4 regions of the Comamonas jiangduensis genome follow, and region 3 is predicted to be linked to each of the others. Evidence: predicted binding sites of a transcription regulator. Region 3 holds the regulator's gene; each other region holds the start of a gene.
What was found. Region 3 encodes FNR, which switches genes on or off when oxygen is low (the NO sensors DNR and NnrR bind a similar motif). Its sites were predicted from a motif close to TTGATNNNNATCAA; they were not measured.

Region 1 (5,165 bases), on a different contig from region 3:
CTGTGCCAGCTGTGCAAGGAAAGCACTGCCGGCAGAAACTAGTTTGTGATTCAAAACCTGGGTTCCTGGGAAGTGTGCGTACCTTGAAGACGGAAAGGCATGTGAGGCATGGGGCACGCGTTCTGTCAGCATAGTGGCCATTTACCAGTATGTAAATGCCTTGCCGACTAGAATTGGTCACTGCAATCGAGCCGAAATTATACCGGGGGGCCTATACCCCGCGCTGGAAAAAACCCTTATGAATCAAAATGCTGTTACAACATACCCGGTCACTGAGGCTGTAAGACAAGCGCTTGAAATCACCTTGCGCGGCGTTGACGAATTGTTACCAGAAGCTGACTGGACACAAAAGCTGGCGCGTTCGGCGGCAACCGGGGTGCCGCTGCGCATCAAGCTGGGTCTGGATCCTACAGCGCCGGACATCCATTTGGGGCACACCGTGGTGCTCAACAAAATGCGCCAGTTGCAGGATTTGGGCCACCAAGTGATCTTTTTGATCGGTGACTTCACCACGCTGATTGGCGACCCTTCGGGCCGCAACTCGACCCGTCCGCCGCTGACCGCAGAGCAAATCCAGGCCAATGCCGAGACGTACTACACCCAGGCGGCCAAGGTGTTGGACCCGGCCAAGACCGAGGTGCGTTACAACAGCGAATGGTGCGACAAGCTGGGCGCGCGCGGCATGATTGAGCTGTCGGCCAAGTACACCGTGGCACGCATGATGGAGCGCAACGACTTTCACACCCGCTTTACCGAAGGCAGCTCCATCAGCCTGCACGAGTTTTTGTACCCGCTGCTGCAAGGCTATGACTCGGTGGCCTTGAAGGCCGACCTGGAGCTGGGCGGCACAGACCAGAAGTTCAACCTGATGATGGGGCGTCATCTGCAGGCCGAGTATGGGCAAGAGCAACAGTGCGTACTCACCATGCCGCTGCTGGTGGGCCTGGACGGCGTGCACAAGATGTCCAAGTCCAAGAACAACTACATCGGCATTACGGAAGACGCCAACACCATGTTCGCCAAGGTGCTGTCGATTTCGGACGACCTGATGTGGGACTGGTACACGCTGCTGTCCTTCCAGAGCCTGGCGCACATTGCCCAGCTCAAGGCTGAGATTGCTGCGGGCGGCAACCCCAAGCACGCCAAGGTGGCGCTGGCCAAGGAAATCACCACGCGTTTCCACAGCGCTGCAGCTGCCGATGCGGCCGAGCAAGACTTCAACAACCGTGCCAAGGGCGGCATTCCCGACGATATCCCGGAGCTGAGCCTGTCGGGTGCGCCCATGGGGATTGGTGCCTTGCTCAAGCAAGCGAACCTGGCGCCTTCCACCAGCGAAGCCAACCGCCTGATCGACGGCGGCGGCGTGCGCATTGACGGCACCGTCATCAGCGACCGCGGCCTGAAGGTAGAGTCGGGCACTTTTGTGGTGCAGGTGGGTAAGCGCAAGTTTGCCCGCGTGACGCTGGCCTGACCGTTGGCGACGCACTGGCCTGCCCAAGCCAGCAGCCAGAAGTCGCAATTCACCTGCAGCTTGGAGAGAATGGGCGCTGCGCGTCCCCCAAGCCGCTGCCTTGGAAAAGGCGGCGGCTTTTTTGCTTTTAAAAAATGAGCTGTTTGCGCTTGTGAAATAAGGGTTTTAAAGTGTTTGGTATTTGAAAGCCATGAAATACAAGCGCCAGTAGCTCACTTTTTAATGGCTATGGGTGGCGCTGATGCGGTGTCGTCTGCGGCGAGGGTCGCTTGGAAAAACGGTACATACGCGCGGTCTTCTTCAAGGATGTGGCAGCGCAGCCAGTCTTTGAGAAAGTCCAGCGCCTCCAGGTCGACATCTTCCCCGGCCTCAAAGCGCAGCAGCCAATCCATGGCCTGGGCGGTGAAGTGGGCGTGTTCGGCAGTGTGCTCGGCCGTTTGCGGATAGCCGTAGCGCTGGAACATCACCTCTTCTTCAATGAAGTGGTTGTGGGTGTAATCGACCAAGCCTTCAAGCACCTGCCCGATGACGGCACGCTCAGGAATGGGGTTGCTCAGCTCGTCATACAAGGTGTTGATCAATTGCACCAGCGTCTGGTGCTGCGCATCGATGCGCGGAATGCCCAGCATGAGCGCACTGGACCACGGCATAAAGGTCATGAACGATCCTTTCAATTCACTCTGAGAAGGCGGAGAGAAAGCGCGCGGGGCAGTGTGCGCGGCGCGAAGCTGTACAGAATGCAGAAAGGGCCACGCGGCTCCAAGGGGGCAACCCAGGCGCCCCCAGCGCTTGCTGACGCAGGTCAAACACTTCGGGGCAGCCTGTCGTGTGTGCCCCACGCCAATCAGATGGCTGTCTGGCCGAGGTGTTCACGCGCAGGTGTGCCAGCGCGGGATAATCTGGCGCATAGCGCTGGCCGTAGCTGGCTTCACAAGTGATTTTTATGTCCTCCTCTCACGCACTACCCCTTGATATCGTCGTCATGGCTGCCGGCAAAGGCACCCGCATGAAAAGCAAGCACCCCAAGGTGTTGCAAAAACTGGCGGGCCGTGCCTTGCTGCAGCATGTGCTGGATACGGCCGCGCAGTTGCAGGCGCGCTCGGCCGTGGTGATTACCGGCCATGGTGCGCAAGAAGTAGAAGCCGCCATCGCCCAAGGCCGCAGCAGCCAGGCTTTGGATTTGAAGTTTGTGCGCCAAGAGCCGCAGCTGGGCACCGGCCACGCCGTGCAGCAGGCTGTGCCTGCGCTGGCGCAGGACGGCATGGTGATCGTGCTTTCGGGCGATGTGCCGCTGACCCAGGCATCCACCCTGCAAGACCTGGTGCAAGCTGCAGGCGGCAGCCGCATGGCGCTGCTGACCGTCACCCTGGACAACCCCACGGGCTATGGCCGCATCGTGCGCAATGCCCAAGGCACGGTGCAGCGCATCGTTGAGCAAAAAGACGCGAGCGACGCCGAGCGCGCTATCACCGAGATTTACAGCGGCATCATGGCCGTGCCCGCAAAGCGCTTGGCGCACTGGCTTGCGCAACTGAACAACCACAACGCCCAAGGCGAGTACTACCTGACGGACATTGTTGCCATGGCGGTGGCCGATGGTGTGGACGTGGTGGCCCACCGCATCACGGATGCCGTGCAGGTGGCTGGCGTGAACAGCCCGCTGCAACTGGCCGAGCTGGAGCGGGCCCACCAGCAGCGCCAGGCACACCGCTTGATGGAGCAAGGCATTCGATTGGCCGACCCCGCCCGCTTTGACCTGCGTGACGATGTGCGCGGTCATGCGGCGCAACTGCTGTGCGGGCCGGATGTGGAAATTGATGTGGGCTGTATCTTCACCGGCAAGGTGGAACTGGGTGAAGGCGCCAGCATTGGTGCCTACTGCCACATCAGCAATGCCACGATTGCGGCGGGCGCGGTGATTCACCCCTACACCCACATTGATGGTGAAAAGTTGGGCGCCAGCGTGGGCGAAGGTGCGCTGATTGGCCCCTTTGCCCGCTTGCGCCCCGGCGCGCAGCTGGGCAAGGAGGTGCACATCGGTAACTTTGTGGAAGTGAAGAACTCCATCTTGGCCGACGGTGCCAAGGCCAACCACTTGGCCTACCTGGGCGATGCTAGCGTGGGCGAGCGGGTGAACTACGGCGCGGGCTCCATCACCGCTAACTACGACGGCGCCAACAAGCACCGCACGGTGATTGAGGCCGATGTGCACGTGGGCAGCAACTGCGTGCTGGTGGCACCGGTGACGATTGGCGCTGGCGGTACGGTGGGCGGTGGTTCTACCATTACCAAGAGCACCGAGCCGGGTGCATTGAGCGTGGCGCGTGGCAAGCAAGTCAGTATTGCCAACTGGACGCGCCCCGCCAAACAACCCAAGCCCTAATCTGTCAAGGAGCCTGCCATGCATGCGTTCACCCCTGTGCCCACCACGCTCGAAGCAGCGCTGGGATTGATTGCGCAGCAGCGGGCTGAGCTGGATCGCTTGCATGCGGCGCACGAGGCCTGGATGCGCGCCGTTGCGCACGATTTGCGCGCGCCCTTGCGGCATGTGGTCTCGTTTGCACCGCTGCTCAAAGAGTCGGTGGAAGAGTTGGCGGCAGCAGCGCCCCAAGCGGGCTACGCCGCAGAAGATGCGCGCGAGTTTGCGGCCACGATGGAGCAATCAGCCCGCAAGATGAGCGCCATGCTCGATGGCTTGGCCCACATCTCACGCATGGCTCGCACCGCCTTGCACCTGGAGGTGCTGAACTGGTCGGCGCTGGTGCAAGCGGCGGCGCAGCCTCTGCAAGCACAGCATCCGCAGGTGCAGTGGGTGTTGCCAGACCAGCCCGTGTGGGTGATGGCCGATGCCGACAGCCTGCGCTCTGCCATGCAAGCGCTGCTGGACAACGCCGTCAAATTCTCTGCCACGCAGCCACAGCCGCAGGTGTGTGTGGAGGCGCAGCCTTTGGCAGCGGGCGGCTGGCGCTTGACGGTACAAGACAACGGCGTGGGGTTTGACGCCAGCCGTGCACAAGGCCTGGGCGAGCTGTTTCAGCGCATGCACCGGGAGGGCGAGTTTGCCGGTGTGGGTTGTGGCCTGGCGCTGGTGCACACGGTGGCACAGCGCCATGGTGCCCGCTGGGAGGTGCAGTCGCAGGTGCAAGCCGGTTGCACCGTGCACCTGGACTGGCCGGCCGCTGTTTGATTGTGCATTCAATAGGCCTCTAGTGCTTATATAGCCTGCGCTGGTAGCTATTAATATTGCTTCAGGGTGCTCAAGCGTTTTCGGGTTTGTGTGCCAGTTGCGGCAGGTGGGGGCTGAACTTGGCGCGCTTGGTGGCAAAAAACGTCTTCACATTGCGCACATTGCGGTGGGCGGTGAATAGGCGTTGCGACAGGGCCAAATACGCAGGCATATCACTGCATGCCACCACCAGCACAAAGTCAGGCCCCGGTGAAACGCGCCAGCATTGCTGCACACCGTCTTCAGCCACGGCCAAGGCTTCAAACTCATCCAGTGCCTCGGCGTGCTGGCGCTCCAGCGTCACTTCCACCAGTGCTTGCAAGCCATGCCCTACCAGGGGCGCCACCGCTTCGGGGCGTACGATGGCCACTTGCCGCTCAATCAGCCCCAGTGCATGCAGGCGGCGTACGCGGCGCAAGCAAGTCGGCGGGGAGATGTGCAGTTGCTCGGCCACCTGCAGGTTGCTTT
Region 2 (5,165 bases), on a different contig from region 3:
TCACGGTGGCGCCCAAGTCCACCGCGGGCACTTTGGCCAAACCGCCGCCAAATTTACCCACGGCTGTACGCACAGCTGAAACGATGACGATGTCTTCCATTGGATGCTCCCTTGTGATGATTTCGTAGCACGTAGCGCACTATTTATAAGCGCTACAGCCTGTTTTCATGCATGAAATATATATGACAAGCTACGCCTTTTGCTGCACGTAACTGCCAGGCGCGGCTTCCAGTGCCTGGTATTTAGTGCCCCTGCCATAGCGCTTGGGGGCAGCAACGGGTTTACCCGCGTGACTTTGCAACCACTGCGACCAGTCGGTCCACCAGCTTCCGGGCAGCTCCTGCGCGCGTTCCAGCCACTGCGCATGTGTGGCGGGCAATACGCCGTCCTGCCGAATCCAGTGGCTGCGTTTTTTCTTGGCGGGGGGATTGATGACCCCGGCAATATGGCCCGAAGCCCCCATCACAAACCGCTTGGCGCCTGGCAGCACCTGGGTGGTGGCATACGACCCCGTGATAGGCACGATGTGGTCTTCGCGCGAACCGTAGATGTAGACCGGAATATCGATGGCCCCCAAATCCAGGGACTGCCCGCATACCGTCAATTTGCCGGGCTTCACCAAATTGTTTTCCAGGTACATATTGCGCAAATACCAGTTGTACCAGGGGCCGGGCAAATTGGTGGCGTCGCTGTTCCAATAGAGCAAGTCGAACGGCGGTGGGGTTTCGCCCTTGAGGTAATTGCCCACCACGTAGTTCCACACCAGATCATTCGGGCGCAAGAAGCTGAACGTGGAGGCCAGCTCCTGGCCTTTGAGCAAACCGCCCTGCCCCATCTGCAGTTCACGCATTTGCACAAAGGTTTCGTCGATAAAAACATCCAGAATGCCGGTATCGGTAAAGTCCACCAGCGTGGTCAGCAGCGTTGCGCTGGCCACAGGCGACTCGCCGCGTGCCGCCAGCACCGCCAAAGCCGTGGTCAGCATGGTGCCGCCGACGCAAAAGCCCAACGCGTTGATCTGATCGGCACCGCCAATTTCCTGCACCACCTGGATGGCGCGGATGACGGCGTTCTCGATGTAATCGTCCCAGGTCAGATGGCCTTGCTCCTCGCCCGGGTTGCGCCAACTCACCACAAAAGTGCGGTGCCCCTGGCTGGCGGCATAGCGCACCAGCGAGTTCTCGGGCTGCAAATCCAGGATGTAGTACTTGTTGATGCACGGCGGAATCAGCAAAAACGGCCGCTCATGCACCTTGGCTGTCAAAGGCTTGTATTCGATGAGCTGGAAAATTTCGTTTTCATAGACCACAGCCCCTTCGGTGGTGGCGACGTTTTTGCCCACCTCAAAGACGCTTTCATCGGTCATGGAGACATGGCCCTGCTCCATGTCGTGCAGCAGGTTCTGAATGCCCTTGGCCAAACTCTCACCCTTGGTTTCAATGGCTTTTTGCTGGGCTTCAGGGTTCAGCGCCAAATAGTTGCTGGGCGACATGGCGGCCACCCACTGCTCTACAGCAAAGCGAATCCGCGCACGCGTTTTCTCATCAGCCTGTACGGCATCGGCCAAGCCCGTGAGCGCTTTGGCGTTGAGCAGGTAGCTGGATGCGGTCAACGCGGCCACGGGATTGCTGAGCCACGGCGCACTCCCAAAACGCTTGTCCTGCAAGTTCGCAGTGGCCGCCAGCCCCTGGCTCCACAGCTGGCTGGCTTCCTGGACATAGGCTTGCTGCAGCTCTTGCAGCTTGGCGGCATCAAACTTCAGCGCTGCGGTGGGGCAAGTATCGGGAGAGGCTGCGGGGAAAGCCGCCAAGGCCTTGGCCCACTGCTCCGTAAAAAATTGCTGGAACTGTGGGACACCGGGGTTCCAAGAGGCCTCTGAACTCATACTTGTCTTCCTTGTGGCTGGCAAGCGCTATACGGCTTGGCCTTGTAATGGCTGATTGTTGCGTAGGCTCCGGCTTGTGGCAATCGAACGCACGTGCTGTTTCATGCAAAAACCAGGCCCATTGACTCGAATCAAGGGAATTCAAGCCCAGCGCCCCCGTATTTCGGGCACATTTCAGCCATGTATTTGATTGTGATTGCTTGGTTTTACGTCACTGTGATGATGGCGGTCGCGGAAGCGGCCAGCCCGCAAGGCAGCATTTTGGGCGCCATCATTACCTTTGCCTTGTATGGATTGCTGCCCATGGCCATCCTGATCTACATCTTGGGCACGCCCGAGCGCAAGCGCAAACTCAAGGCTCGCCGCGAAGCAGAGCAACGCGTCTACGATGAGGCGCAGGCCGCACTGCACAGCAAGGCGCCTTCACACCTTCCAGATGCAAGCGGCCATACGCCCGGTGCTACCGAGGACAGCAGCATCGCGCCGGTGCGAGAAAAACTGTGAAGCGTTGCTGACCGTGCACCACTGCGCAGACCCATCGTTGCCGTAAATATGCTGAAGGCCCAGCGCCTGCAAGCGCTGGCGGGCCAGCTGCGGCAAATTGGCCAGCCACTTGCCAGCGCTACCCGGCACGGGCACAAAACACTGTGCAGCTTGCGGCGAGCTGGCCGTGAAAGCAGAGCGCACCTCTGCACCCACTTCAAAAGCCTGCGGGCCAATGCAAGGGCCCAGCCACACCTGGGTGTCGGCTGCCAACGCAGCGCTTGCTGGCTGCTGCAGCTTGGCGGCATAAGCGTGCCACGTAGCCTCCAGCACCCCTTGGCCGCCCCTCCCTGCCAGCCCGCGCCAGCCTGCGTGCGCCGCTGCCACCACAGACCCGCTGCGGTGGGCCATCAGCACAGGCAGGCAATCGGCCACCATAATGGTGCACGCCACCCCGGATTTATCTGTCAAACAGGCATCAAACGCTTGTCCATCGTGCGACGAGTGCTCTAAATTTTGCACATCACAGCCATGCACTTGTTGCAAAAAAACCGTGTGCACCGGGCGCCGGGAAAGGCTGGCAATGACCGATGACAGCACTTGCCGGTTGGCGGCAACGTGTGCCGGGTCATCGCGTACGTGATCGCCCAAGTTCATGGAATTCCAGGGCGCAGCGCTGTACCCCCCTTCACGCGTGGTGAACAAGGCGCATACACCGGGAATACGCGGCCAGTCAGGTTGCAGCCACCGCTGCGCAAGATGCGAGGTATCAGTCACCCACGCAGCATAACCTGCGAAATGCGCCGTCCAGTCGTGGCACACTTTGCGTCTTCCATCGCTTTGCCTGATTTGCCATGCGCTTTGTGTTACCCCCTCCTGTCCAAGCCAGCGTGCCCGTGGTCGGCCACTCCGAACGCTTTCCCGTACACCGCATTTACTGCGTGGGACGCAACTACGCCGAACACGCCAAGGAAATGGGGTTTACCGGCCGCGAAGCGCCTTTTTTCTTCATGAAGCCTGCTGACGCCGTGCTGTGCGCCGACGAAGGTGCTGCGCTGTCCATGCCCTACCCCAGCCTGACCAGCAATCTGCACCATGAGATTGAGCTGGTGGTTGCGATTGGCAAAGGTGGCAAGCACATTCCCGCCGCACAAGCCATGGAGCACATCTGGGGCTATGCCGTAGGCCTGGACATGACGCGCCGCGACTTGCAAAACGACATGAAAAAGCAAGGCCGCCCCTGGTGCATTGGCAAAGCCTTTGAAGCCAGCGCGCCCATCAGCGCCATCACGCCTGCGGCTCAGGCAGGCGATGTTCAGCACGCCGAGATCTGGCTGCAAGTCAACGGCCAAGACCGCCAACGCAGCAACGTGAGCCAGTTGATCTGGAACATTGCCGAAACCATTGAGCACCTCTCACACGCCTGGGAGTTGCAGCCAGGCGACCTCATCATGACAGGCACGCCTGAGGGCGTGGGTGCAGTGCAAACCGGCGATGTGCTGGAAGGCGGTATCAGCGGCCTGGGTACGCTGCGCGTCAACATCACCGCATAAGTTACGTTGCACGCATGAGTTTTCGCCCCCCCATCAAGTTCTGCAACCAGTGCGGCGCAGCGGTCAAGCACGCAGTGCCCGACGACGGTGACACCCGCATCCGCGCCATTTGCCCGGCGTGCGGCGTGGTGCACTACCAAAACCCGCTCAACGTCGTGGGGTGCATTCCCGTGCTGGACGATGGCCGTATCTTGCTGTGCAAACGCAATATCGAGCCACGTTGGGGCAAGTGGACCTTGCCTGCTGGCTTTATGGAGTTGGACGAAACCACCTCCCAAGGTTCGGCCCGCGAAACCGACGAAGAAGCCGGCGCCGACATCGAGATGGGGCGCCTGTTTTCTGTCATCAGCGTGCCCCGTGTCGGCCAGGTACACCTGTTTTATTGCGCACGCCTGCGCAGTGAAACCCTCAACCCCGGCCACGAGACGATTGAAGCGCGCTTCTTTGAGGCCAAAGACATTCCCTGGGACGAGCTGGCCTTTCGCACCGTCAGTATTACCTTGCAGCGCTATCTAGAGGATCGCGCCAGCGGCACGGTTCAAGTCCATAACATCGATTTGGTTTAACTCGCGTCAATTTTTGGCCTGGCTCTTGCTAACAGACAGTTACACAGGCTGGGCATTTTTTGATCACCCACCAGTCCTGTCCGAGGGAGACAGACATGGCTAGCGAGAACGATATCCATATGGACACCTTCATCCCGTATATGCGGGATGTCGCCCGGTGCGAGCGCTCCTTGCACGAACTCAATCTGATGTGGCGTTTGATTGAGTCATCGGCCAAGATGCACTGCGCCGAAGAGGCGCACAGCATGCTGCCCATGATGGCCGCCACCCGCGAAGGCTTTCAGCGGCTGGAAAAAGACTTGGTGCATTCAATGGTGTCCGAATCTGTCAGCGAGGTGCTGTCAGAAATTGCCACCTGCGCGCACCATGTCATCGACATCGTGGTGCGCAACCTCTACGAACGCACCGCCGACGTCGGTTTTTTAGCCACAGACTTGACCCTGTGCAACTATGTGGCGGGCATCAGCGACCAGCCCGGCATCATTGACCGGCTGCGCGAATACCAGCGCAAATACACGGTCTACGACGAGATCATGCTGCTGGATCTGGCAGGTACCGTGATCGCGCAAATTGATGAGACCTCGCCGGTCGATGGCTCACACGACCCCTTGCTGGCGCAAACCTTGGCAAGCCACAGCTTTGTGGAAACCTTTCGCTACAGCAACTTGCGGCCACACC
Region 3 (5,165 bases):
TAGCCAGCCAGACGGCCCATATGGAATTGAAGCGCACTCCAGTTCCATACCGTGGTGTGCCGCGACAACTTGCCGTGCATTTGCACCGCCGTGCCATGGCCTTGAATGACGGCATGACAAGGGGCTGCACACATGGCAAGACAATGGGGCCCCCCCACGAGCCCCATAAAGAAAGCGGTCCAAAGCAAAGAAAAAGTCATAGGGATCAGATGATCCGCGAGAACCTGGCTCTGTTGCGGTCTGCTTGCAAATAACGGTCAAAGACCAAGGCTACGCCGCGCACAAAGAACCAGCCCTTGGCAGTCACCGTGAGGCAGTCGTCCGTAATTTCTACCAAACCTTCGTCTTGCTGCGCAGCCAAAGCTTCGATTTCAGCAGCAAAGTACTGCTTGAAATCAATCAGCCAAGCGCTGTTGATAGATTCAAAAAACAGCTCGCCCTGGCACATGATCGTCATGATGACGGCACGGCGAATCGTATCGTCGCGGGTCAACGCGAGCCCACGGACAACAGGCAGCCGCCCTTGATCCAGAAGGTCGTAATACTCTTCCAGCGTCTTGGCATTTTGGCTGTAGGTTGCACCCACGCGACCAATCGCGGAAACGCCCAAGGCGATCAAATCGCAGTCTGGCTGCGTGCTATAGCCTTGGAAATTACGGTGCAAGCGACCTTGGCGTTTCGCAATCGCCAATGCGTCTTCCGGCAACGCAAAGTGATCCATTCCCACATAAACGTAGCCAGCTTCAATAAAGCTTTCTATGGCAGAAGACAACATACCCACCTTGTCGGGGGCTGATGGCAAGTCTGCTTGCAAGATACGGCGCTGTGGCTTGAAGCGCTCTGGCAAGTGCGCATAGGCATACAGCGCAATACGATCTGGGCGCAACTCTGTCACCTGTTTGAGCGTGCGAGCAAACGATTCGGGATTTTGCTTGGGCAAGCCGTAAATCAAATCCACATTCACCGACTGAAAGCCCAGTTCGCGCGAAGCAGCCACCAAATCAAACACCTGCTCCGCAGGCTGCTCACGGTGCACCGCTTTTTGCACTTCCGGATCAAAGTCTTGCACCCCAAAGCTCAAGCGGTTAAAGCCTATTTCTTTGAGCACTGCCAGGCGTTCACGCGTCACTGTGCGTGGATCAACTTCGATCGAGTACTCACCCGCCGCCTCAAACACAAACCGCTCACGCAGCATGCGCCACAGGTTACGCAGCTCATCGTCTGTCAAGAAAGTGGGCGTGCCGCCTCCCACGTGGAACTGGCTCACAACCTGCCCACGACCACAGTGCTGCAGATGCAAATCAATTTCGCGCTCCAAATAGCGCATGTATGTCACAGCACGTTCATGGTGCTTAGTGATGATCTTGTTGCACGCGCAGTAGTAACACAGGGAGTCACAAAATGGAATGTGCACATAGAGCGACATCGGCTGGTTTACAGCAGCTGCAACTTTGCGCTGCTTCAACGCCAAGATATAGTCACTATCACCAAACGCCTCCACAAACCTATCCGCAGTGGGATAAGAGGTGTAGCGCGGGCCTGGCACGTCATAACGACGCAAGAGTTCGGGGGTGACGACGGTCATGAATGAATCTTTTCCTTGATGACCATACTTTGCAACAATCGGCCACGTTTATCCTTGACGTGAATCAAGAGGTTGATGTACAAGGAATGTCACAATTTGAGCGACATCATTCCTTACTCCTTCGAGCTATCCCATAGTCTCTTATCTGATTTTTTAACTGCACAAGTCATCTTCTTACACAAGACTCTTGGGCTTTCGAGTACATGACTCCTCCAACCATCAAAGTTACCTGCTCCAACTGCAATTTGCGTGAACTCTGCATGCCCATGGGCCTGAATGAGCAACAGTTGCAGCGCATCGATGACATTGTGGCTACCCGCCGCAAAGTCAAACGCGGAGCAACACTGTTTCGCAACGGAGAAGCATTCACATCGCTGTACGCCATTCGCACGGGCTTTTTCAAAACCTGCGTGGCCACAGAGGATGGTCGCGACCAAGTGACTGGCTTCCAGATGGCTGGTGAAATCATTGGCCTGGACGGCATCGTCAATGACCACCACACCTGTGATGCCGTAGCACTGGAAGATGCCGAAGTCTGCGTCATGCCTTTTGACGGATTGGAAGAAATTTCGCGTGAAGTGACGGCCTTGCAAAGCCATGTGCACAAGGTCATGAGTCGCGAGATTGTGCGTGAACACAGCGTCATGCTACTGCTGGGCAGCATGCGTGCCGAAGAGCGCTTGGCTGCTTTTATTCTGAACTTGGTACAACGCCTGCATGCACGCGGTTTCTCCTCGTCTGAACTGGTGCTACGTATGACACGCGAAGAAATTGGCAGCTACCTGGGCCTGAAGCTTGAAACAGTCAGCCGCACCTTCTCCAAATTTGTGGAAGAAGGCATGGTTGAGGTGAAACAGCGCCACGTGCGCATTTTGGACACTGCTGCACTGCAGCGCTTGGTCAACAGCCAGCACGAGTGCAACAAGTAAGCGCTCTGGCTTTCCCATAAAAAAACCTCCCAAGCCTACGCTGGGAGGTTTTTTTATGGGCGGTTTTTTATGCCGCGACTGCCACAACACTATCTTCGTTACATGCTAGGCTGGGCGTTCACTTCTGAAGCAGAAATAGACAGCAAAACCGTCAAATATCCAGCAACCACAAAAACCACCCAAAAAGCAAAAAAGGCCAGGGTATAAATCGCCGTGCGAGATAGCTCAATCCCTTGCCCCAGCCACAACATATCGTGCGGGTCGAATGCGGCAAACACCAGCATTTCCATCACACCAGCTGCCAAAAAAGCGGGCCAAACAATCCACATTAAACGTCGTGTCCACATGTGCACTCCTTTGCGTGAATCATGTGGACATTGTGAGCACCATTCCCAACCAGGCTGCGTGGGACAAACGCTAAATAAAAATAATAGCTGCCAGCGCAATATTCACAATGACTTGTGCATTAAAAGCACTTGAAGTCAGCATATTTAAAGCGCAGGCAGCTACTTTTTTTAAAATAAACCGTTATTTAGGTGCCAGATTGGGCAAATCAGCATCGGGGGTTGTCACATGGTTACGCGCAGCACCCGCTGGCGCCAAGCTCTTTTCGATGTGGCGCAGTTCCTGGTTGATATTCAGGCCCTTTTGGTAGTAATCGTTGTCCACAACGGGATCCGCGCCATTCATGGCAATCATGGCCGTCGCAATACCTGCCACGACCACCACGGCAGGCCCTGCGAACACCAACCATACGTGGCCATATTTCCACCAAGGACCTGATGGCACTTCCAGCTTTTTTGCTACCTGAGACATAACCCACTCTCTTTCCATCAAACGCAGTGTGCAAGCACTCAGTCTTGCACACCAACAATGCTGCGTTCTTAGCGAGGCACTAAGAAAACTGATTTTTCAAGCACATGGCCTTTGCCACTTTGCGCCGTGATTTCAAACTCAATAGGATGTGAACCAGGTTCAGCAGTTCCATACGGAATTTGTACACGCACGGCGACACCGCGCGTTTGGGCGGAGTCCACGTCCACGGTAGTGCCTTCTGCCATCGCAATGCCCTCCAGCCCCTTCACAGCAACGCTATAAGTTTGGGCTTGCTCCGTAGCATTCATCACCTGCAAACGATAGACATTCTCCAGCTTGCCACCGGCCACAATCCGCGCCAACGATGCACGATCCCGAATCACATCAACCTTGAGGGGCTCTCGCACCGCCATACTAAAGACCATGGCCGACGTCAAACCTACCAAAATCATGGTGTAAATCAGCACGCGGGGACGCGCAATACGGCGCCAAATTTGCGCGCCGGTCCAGCCTTGGCTCACCGCGTTTTGTGTCGTCAAGCGTATCAACCCACGCGGATAGTGCATGTTGTCCATCACGTTGTTACATGCATCCACACACAAGCCACAACCGATGCATTCGTACTGCAAACCATCGCGAATGTCGATTCCAACCGGGCAGACCTGTACACACAACTTGCAGTCGATACAGTCGCCCAAGCCTTGGGCTTTGTAATCCAGGTCTTTTTTGCGAGGGCCACGGTTTTCACCACGCTTGGCGTCATAGCTGACGACCAATGTATCTTTGTCAAACATCGCGCTTTGGAAGCGCGCATAAGGGCACATGTACTTGCAAACCTGCTCACGCATGTAGCCCGCATTGCCATACGTCGCAAAACCGTAAAACAACACCCAGAAAATCTGCCAGCCGCCTTGGAGCGCCAGCAACTCTCCACCCAACTCGCGGATAGGCACAAAGTAGCCTACGAAGGTAAAGCCCGTCCACAGCGCCAAGGCAATCCACAAAAATTGTTTGAGGGTTTTGCGCCAGATTTTTTCCAGCGTCCAGCCACCTTGGTCCAAGCGAATACGCGCACTGCGGTCACCCTCGACCTTGTGCTCGATCCACATAAATATTTCGGTATATACCGTTTGTGGGCACGTAAAGCCGCACCACAAGCGCCCGGCCACCGCAGTAAATAAAAACAGCGACAGCGCACTGACAATCAGCAAGGCCGTCAGGTAAATGAAATCTTGCGGATACAGCACGTAGCCGAACAGATAAAAGCGTCGCGCACCCAGGTCAAACAGGACCATTTGGCGCTGGCCCCAATCCAGCCACGGCAAACCATAAAAAATCAGCTGCGTCAGCCACACCATGGCCCAGCGCCAGCTCATAAAACGTCCGCTGATGGAGCGCGGATAAATCTTCTTGTGCGCTTCAAAAAACGATATGGTTTTTTCCTGGCTATCCGCTTTGATAGGAATGATTTTTTGCGGTTTTTTTTGCTCGGAACTCATGAGTCAAACTCCCTAAATCGCACCAAAGAAAAAGGCGGCACACAGTGCCGCCTTCACGATCGCCACAACGATCAGTTGGTTGCTCCAGGCTTGCTATTAGACAAGCCCCAAACATAAGCAGTCAAAACGTCAATCTGCGCAGGAGTCAATTTCTTGTTCTGTGCAGGCATTTCGTTCATCTTGCCGTTAGTGATGATGTCCACAATGGCTTGCTCACCCCAGCCATGCAGCCAGATATCATCGGTCAAGTTAGGTGCACCCAGCATGGTGTTGCCCTTGGCATCCGTACCGTGGCATGCCGCACACGCGGTGAACTTGGACTTGCCCAAAGCAGCC
Region 4 (5,165 bases), on a different contig from region 3:
ATCACAAGGGTGTACAACAGCGCAGCGCACCGCTTCCAGCGTCTCTACCCGTGACAGCAACTCCTTGAACCGTGCCTCGGGATCGAACAGCTGAATCTGCGGCGCATCAATCTTGGGCACTTTCACCTTCTGCGTCGGCGGCATCAGCTTGGCCTCGCCCTTGAGCACCACCTCCCCCTTTTGGTTGGTGACTAGGCAGTCCATCTTGACGCGCTTTTTCTCGTCGTCCTTCTCCGCCACCGTAGCCACCACGGTCAAGGTATCGCCAATGCGCACGGGTTTGGTGAACTTCAGCTCTTGCCCCAGATAAATGGTGCCTGGGCCAGGGAACTGCGTACCAAACAATGCAGAGATCAAAGCAGCGCCCAACATACCGTGTGCAATCACGCCATGGAACATGGTCGCATCGGCATATTCGGCATTCAGGTGAGCCGGATTGATATCACCCGAGACCGCCGCAAAGGCTTGGATATCTTGCAATGTCACAGTGCGCAGCAAACGCGCGCTGTCGCCCACCGCCAGCTCGTCATACGTCACGTTTTCCATCCAGTCTATGGCTGGTGCTTGGGTATTCATACGGCTCTCCCTTAATTTACATCTTCTACATCTGCAGTGGCAGGGCACTGCAGCAGTTTTCCCAATGTCGGGCGTTAATCGACAGCGTGCACGCCACCATCCACATAAATGGTCTGCCCGGTCATGCCCGATGCCGCGTCTGAACACAAAAATGCGCTCAGCTGGGCAATTTCTTCCAGCGTCACCAGGCGCTGCAGCGGTGCCTTGGCCTGGGCGGTAGCCATCAAGCCATCAAAGTCTGCAATCCCAGATGCTGCACGCGTCAAGATGGGGCCCGGAGAGACCGCATGCACGCGGATGTTCTGTGGTCCCAACTCCATCGCCATATAGCGCACCATGGACTCCAGGGCTGCTTTCACCGGCCCCATCAGCCCATAGTTAGGCACTGCTTCACCGGAGCCCAGATAGCTCATGGAAAGCATGCTGCCACCATCTTTCATGTGCGGCGCACACAACTTCGCCAGCTCCGCAAAGGAGTGGCACGACACGCTCACGGCACGGGCAAAACCCTCGCGCGAGCTGTCCACCACATCACCTTGCAAGTCTTCCAAAGGCGCCCAAGCAATCGAGTGAATCACGAAATCCAGCTTGCCGAACTTGTCTACTGCATGCTGAACCAATGCTGCCAGCTGCCCGTCTTCTTCGACGTTGCAATTCACCAAGTCCACACCAATCGGCGCTGTCAGGGGCTCCACCCATTTGCGCGCTTTTTCATTCAGGCAAGAAGCCACCACCTCAGCACCTTGCGCTCGCGCCAATGCTGTGCAGCCCCACGCAATCGAGCGCTCGTTCGCCACCCCCAGAACCAGCCCTTTTTTGCCTGCCAAAGTAAATGCTGCTGCATTCGTCATCTCATCACTCCCTCTTTTGTTATGTAGAAAGCAGGCAATGCCTTGCATTGCTGCCTTGCGCAACCTCTTGCGTGGGCCTGAAGGCCCTTAATCTGCGTAACGCACCATGACGTATTCACCAGGCGCATCGCACACCACGTGCTCGGCTTTGATGGGTTGGGCTTTGACCGCTGCGCCTGAGCGCTGCTTGATCCACTGGTCCATCGCCTCCCACCAGGAGCCCTGTACCACGGGGGTCTGCGCTGCCCAGTCATCGGGATCCATCCAGCCTGCACCGTCTTCCACGCTGGCGATTTGATAGCTGCGACGTGGGCGCCCCGGCTCGGACACGATCCCGGCGTTGTGCCCGCCTGCAGCCAGCACAAAAGTCACATGCGTGTCCGTCTGCAAGTGGATTTTGTAGACCGACTTCCACGGCGAGACGTGATCCCGGGTGGTTCCCACCACCATCATGGGCGCATCAATATCCATCAGTGCCACCGTAGCACCCGCAAAGCGGTACTGCCCGGCTGCCAACGCATTGTTCAAAAACATCGAGGTCAGATATTCGTTGTGCATGCGTGCGGGCAACCGGGTCTGGTCCGCATTCCAGCTCATCAAATCAAAACTGGCGTCATCCTCACCCATCAGATAGCGCCGTGTGTTGCGCGACCACACCAAATCCTTGGAGGCCAAGAACTGGAAAGATCCGCCCATCTGTTTACCTGACAGATACCCCTTTTCATTCATGCTCTGGCGCAAATTGGCCAGTTGCGCCTCGTCGATAAATACACCCAACTCCCCGGGTTCGGAAAAGTCGGTTTGCGCCGCCAGCAAGATGACCGAACTGAGTTCGGGCATATCGGAGGGAATCAAGGCCTGCTCTTTTTCTGTGCGTGTTTTCTTGCGCTTCAGGCGCCCCAAGGCGGCCGCTGCAATCGCCAAGAAAGTACCTCCCAAGCAGTACCCCATGGTGTGGATGCTGCGAGCACCGGTTACCGTTTTGACAGCAGCCATCGCCTGCAAGACACCTGTACTCAGATAGTCCTGCATCTTCAGTTCTCGGTCTGATGCGTCGGGATTGCGCCAAGACACAATCAGCACGGTGTGTCCTTGCCCGACCAAGTACTTCACCATGGAGTTGTGCGGCGACAAATCCAAAATGTAGTATTTCATGATGCAAGACGGCACGATCAGCACAGGCTCTGGCAGCACTTTGTCAGTGCTGGGGCTGTATTGAATCAGCTCAATCAAATGGTTGCGAAACACCACTTTGCCGGGCGTGCAGGCCACGTCTTTGCCGACGGCGAACTCCAGTGGCTCCAGCGCTTGCGCTGGTGTATCGGCTTTGGCTTGGTGTGCCGCTTGCTGATCTTGCACAAACAGCTCAAAGCCCTTGCGCAAGCTTGCGCCCTGCGTTTCCTTGGCCTTGGCCAGCACCTCGGGATTGGTAATCGCCCAGTTGGAAGGTGCCAAGGCATCCATCCACTGCCGGGCAAAGAAATCCATCAGCTGACGGTGATGGCGGGTCATACCTTCCACCTGCGCTGCCTCCCGCCACCAGCGGTCACTGGCCTTGAAGCCCTCCTTCATGGCGCTGTAAGGCCACTGCTGCCATGCGGCGTCTTTGAAGCGCGCATCACGCTCACCCGCAGGTTGCACACTGGCTTGCGCAGCCTCCTGCGCCAGATGCAGCGCACGTTGCGCCAGTGTCATTTGCTTGCCGGGGGAAGATGCCAAATTCATGCACCAGTCGGCTGTTGCCAACCCCAAGGCCACGGGCGACAGGCCCATGGTCGAAGCACTCAACGCAGCGCGTACGCGATCATCCAAAGTTTGAGCAGCTTCAGCTTGCAAATCTTTCTGGTTATTTTCAGCAGTCACTTCATCTCCATGCAGCGTTACAGCTTGTATCAAGCCCGAAACATCTGATTCTCAAGAAAAGAAGGACTTCCACCAAATCCAAAGGCTCCGGCCTTGACACTGATCAAGCTTTCATCGCACTACTGTCTTCAAAGTATGCAATAGACGCTTTGGTCGCCGGATTGTCCGGACAGACGTTCCAGCTAGGGCAAAGCGCCCCCGTTACAGCTCGTGCAATATTTACTTTTTGTAAACAGACGACGCACAGCGCACTCCTCCTGCACTGTAGGACTCCAGCGCACATTCAGTCCGCTGCCACAGACGTTTTCTCTGCGTGTGACAGCACCATGCATGCCGCTTTTTCGGCCACCATGATGGTGGGCGCATTCGTGTTACCACTTGGAATGCTCGGAAAAATAGAAGCATCCACCACCCGCAGCCCGAGCACTCTGTGCACACGCAATTGGCTATCCACCACATCCATCGCCCCATGCCCCATACGGCAGGTGCCCACGGGGTGGTAAATCGTGTCTGCAGTTTGCCGCACCCACTGTGCAATTTCCCCAGGCGTTTGCGCGCAGGCGGAATGAGGCAACTCTTGCGCGCCATGCCGCGCCAAAGCGGCTTGCGCCAAGATGCGGCGCGCCATTTGCACCCCCCGGACGGTACGCTGCAAGTCGTCTTCCACTGCCAAGAAGTTGGGGTCGATCAAGGGCAACGTCAACGGGTCTGCACTGCGCAGCCTGACCGTGCCACGGCTTTGTGGGCGCAGCACACACACATGGCAGGAAAAACCATGCCCCCAAACGGTCTGGCGCCCATGGTCGATGAGTTTGGCCACCACAAAATGCAGTTGCAAATCAGGCCGCGATACTTCGGGGCTGCTTTTCAGAAAAGCCCCTGCTTCCGCAAAATTGGTGGTTAGCCTGCCGGTTCGCTTGCTGTGCCACTCCCATGCGCCTTGCACCATGTGCATCAGCCCTGTCGCGGACCAACCAAAGGACTGCGTCAGCTGGGGAGCATCTGCCACCAGCAGCGCATCCAGATGGTCGTGCAGGTTGTGGCCCACGCCTGGCAAATCATGCACAGGCTGCACACCCACCTCTCTCAAATGCGCGGCAGGCCCGATGCCCGACAGCATGAGTATCTGCGGCGACAACAACGCACCGGCACTCAACAACACCTCGCGGCGCGCATGCACTGTGTGGCGCACACCGCCACGCACATATTCCACCCCCGTTGCACGCAGTCCTGCCTTGGTAGTTGTGAGCACAATCCGCAGCACCTGCGCCCCGGTACGTACCTGCAAATTACGGCGCCCCCAATGCGGTGTGAGGTAAGCCTTGGCGGCACTCCACCGCTCCCCATTTTTCTGGGTCACTTGGTAAAGCCCTACACCTTCTTGGCTGCCGCCATTGAAGTCTGTATTGCGCGCAAACCCCGCTTGCACGCCCGCTTCGACAAAGTCCTGACTCAAGCTGTTGGGCTGCTGCAAGTCCGCCACATTCAACGGCCCGCCTTGGCCATGCCAGGCGTCGGCCCCGCGTTCGTTGTGCTCCGCCTTCAAAAACCACGGCTTGACATCTGCCCAAGCCCACCCGGGATTACCTTGTGCCGCCCAGCCGTCATAGTCTTGCGGCTGCCCCCGCAGATAAATCATCGCGTTGACCGAACTGCTGCCCCCCAGCACCTTTCCGCGCGGCTGATAACCACACCGCCCGTTCAGACCAGCCTGAGGTACCGTTTGCATCGCCCAATTGAGGTGCGTTGCTTTGGACATGGCCGCTAGACCTGCCGGGCATTGCACCAATGGCGTGGCATCCGTGCCTCCGGCCTCCAGGACACACACCTGGTGCTGACCATCTTCACTCAGCCGACCGGCCAGCACGCAGCCCG

Region 1: the regulator FNR is predicted to act here: its motif matches at 2,264-2,277, upstream of QEP12_RS06395 (bacteriohemerythrin).
Region 2: the regulator FNR is predicted to act here: its motif matches at 2,007-2,020, upstream of QEP12_RS15805 (PHA/PHB synthase family protein).
Region 4: the regulator FNR is predicted to act here: its motif matches at 3,384-3,397, upstream of QEP12_RS06495 (PHA/PHB synthase family protein).

What each region holds. Positions count from the first base shown of each region.
Region 1 covers NZ_JARXOV010000006.1:8,669-13,833, reverse strand. The annotation lists gene QEP12_RS06405 (M23 family metallopeptidase) at 1-54, opposite strand, end outside; gene tyrS (tyrosine--tRNA ligase) at 239-1,471, shown strand; gene QEP12_RS06395 (bacteriohemerythrin) at 1,684-2,130, opposite strand; gene glmU (bifunctional UDP-N-acetylglucosamine diphosphorylase/glucosamine-1-phosphate N-acetyltransferase GlmU) at 2,415-3,854, shown strand; gene QEP12_RS06385 (sensor histidine kinase) at 3,873-4,658, shown strand; gene QEP12_RS06380 (Lrp/AsnC family transcriptional regulator) at 4,729-5,165, opposite strand, start outside.
Region 2 covers NZ_JARXOV010000023.1:54,542-59,706, reverse strand. The annotation lists gene QEP12_RS15810 (acetyl-CoA C-acetyltransferase) at 1-100, opposite strand, end outside; gene QEP12_RS15805 (PHA/PHB synthase family protein) at 191-1,885, opposite strand; gene QEP12_RS15800 (hypothetical protein) at 2,066-2,389, shown strand; gene pgeF (peptidoglycan editing factor PgeF) at 2,309-3,145, opposite strand; gene QEP12_RS15790 (fumarylacetoacetate hydrolase family protein) at 3,223-3,921, shown strand; gene QEP12_RS15785 (NUDIX hydrolase) at 3,936-4,487, shown strand; gene QEP12_RS15780 (chemotaxis protein CheW) at 4,583-5,165, shown strand, end outside.
Region 3 covers NZ_JARXOV010000002.1:139,800-144,964, reverse strand. The annotation lists gene QEP12_RS02150 (sulfite exporter TauE/SafE family protein) at 1-200, opposite strand, end outside; gene hemN (oxygen-independent coproporphyrinogen III oxidase) at 206-1,585, opposite strand; gene fnr (fumarate/nitrate reduction transcriptional regulator Fnr) at 1,789-2,514, shown strand; gene QEP12_RS02135 (hypothetical protein) at 2,613-2,804, opposite strand; gene QEP12_RS02130 (FixH family protein) at 3,043-3,330, opposite strand; gene ccoG (cytochrome c oxidase accessory protein CcoG) at 3,399-4,829, opposite strand; gene ccoP (cytochrome-c oxidase, cbb3-type subunit III) at 4,901-5,165, opposite strand, start outside.
Region 4 covers NZ_JARXOV010000006.1:33,061-38,225, forward strand. The annotation lists gene QEP12_RS06485 (bifunctional enoyl-CoA hydratase/phosphate acetyltransferase) at 1-576, opposite strand, end outside; gene fabI (enoyl-ACP reductase FabI) at 651-1,427, opposite strand; gene QEP12_RS06495 (PHA/PHB synthase family protein) at 1,515-3,290, opposite strand; gene QEP12_RS06500 (GMC family oxidoreductase) at 3,574-5,165, opposite strand, start outside.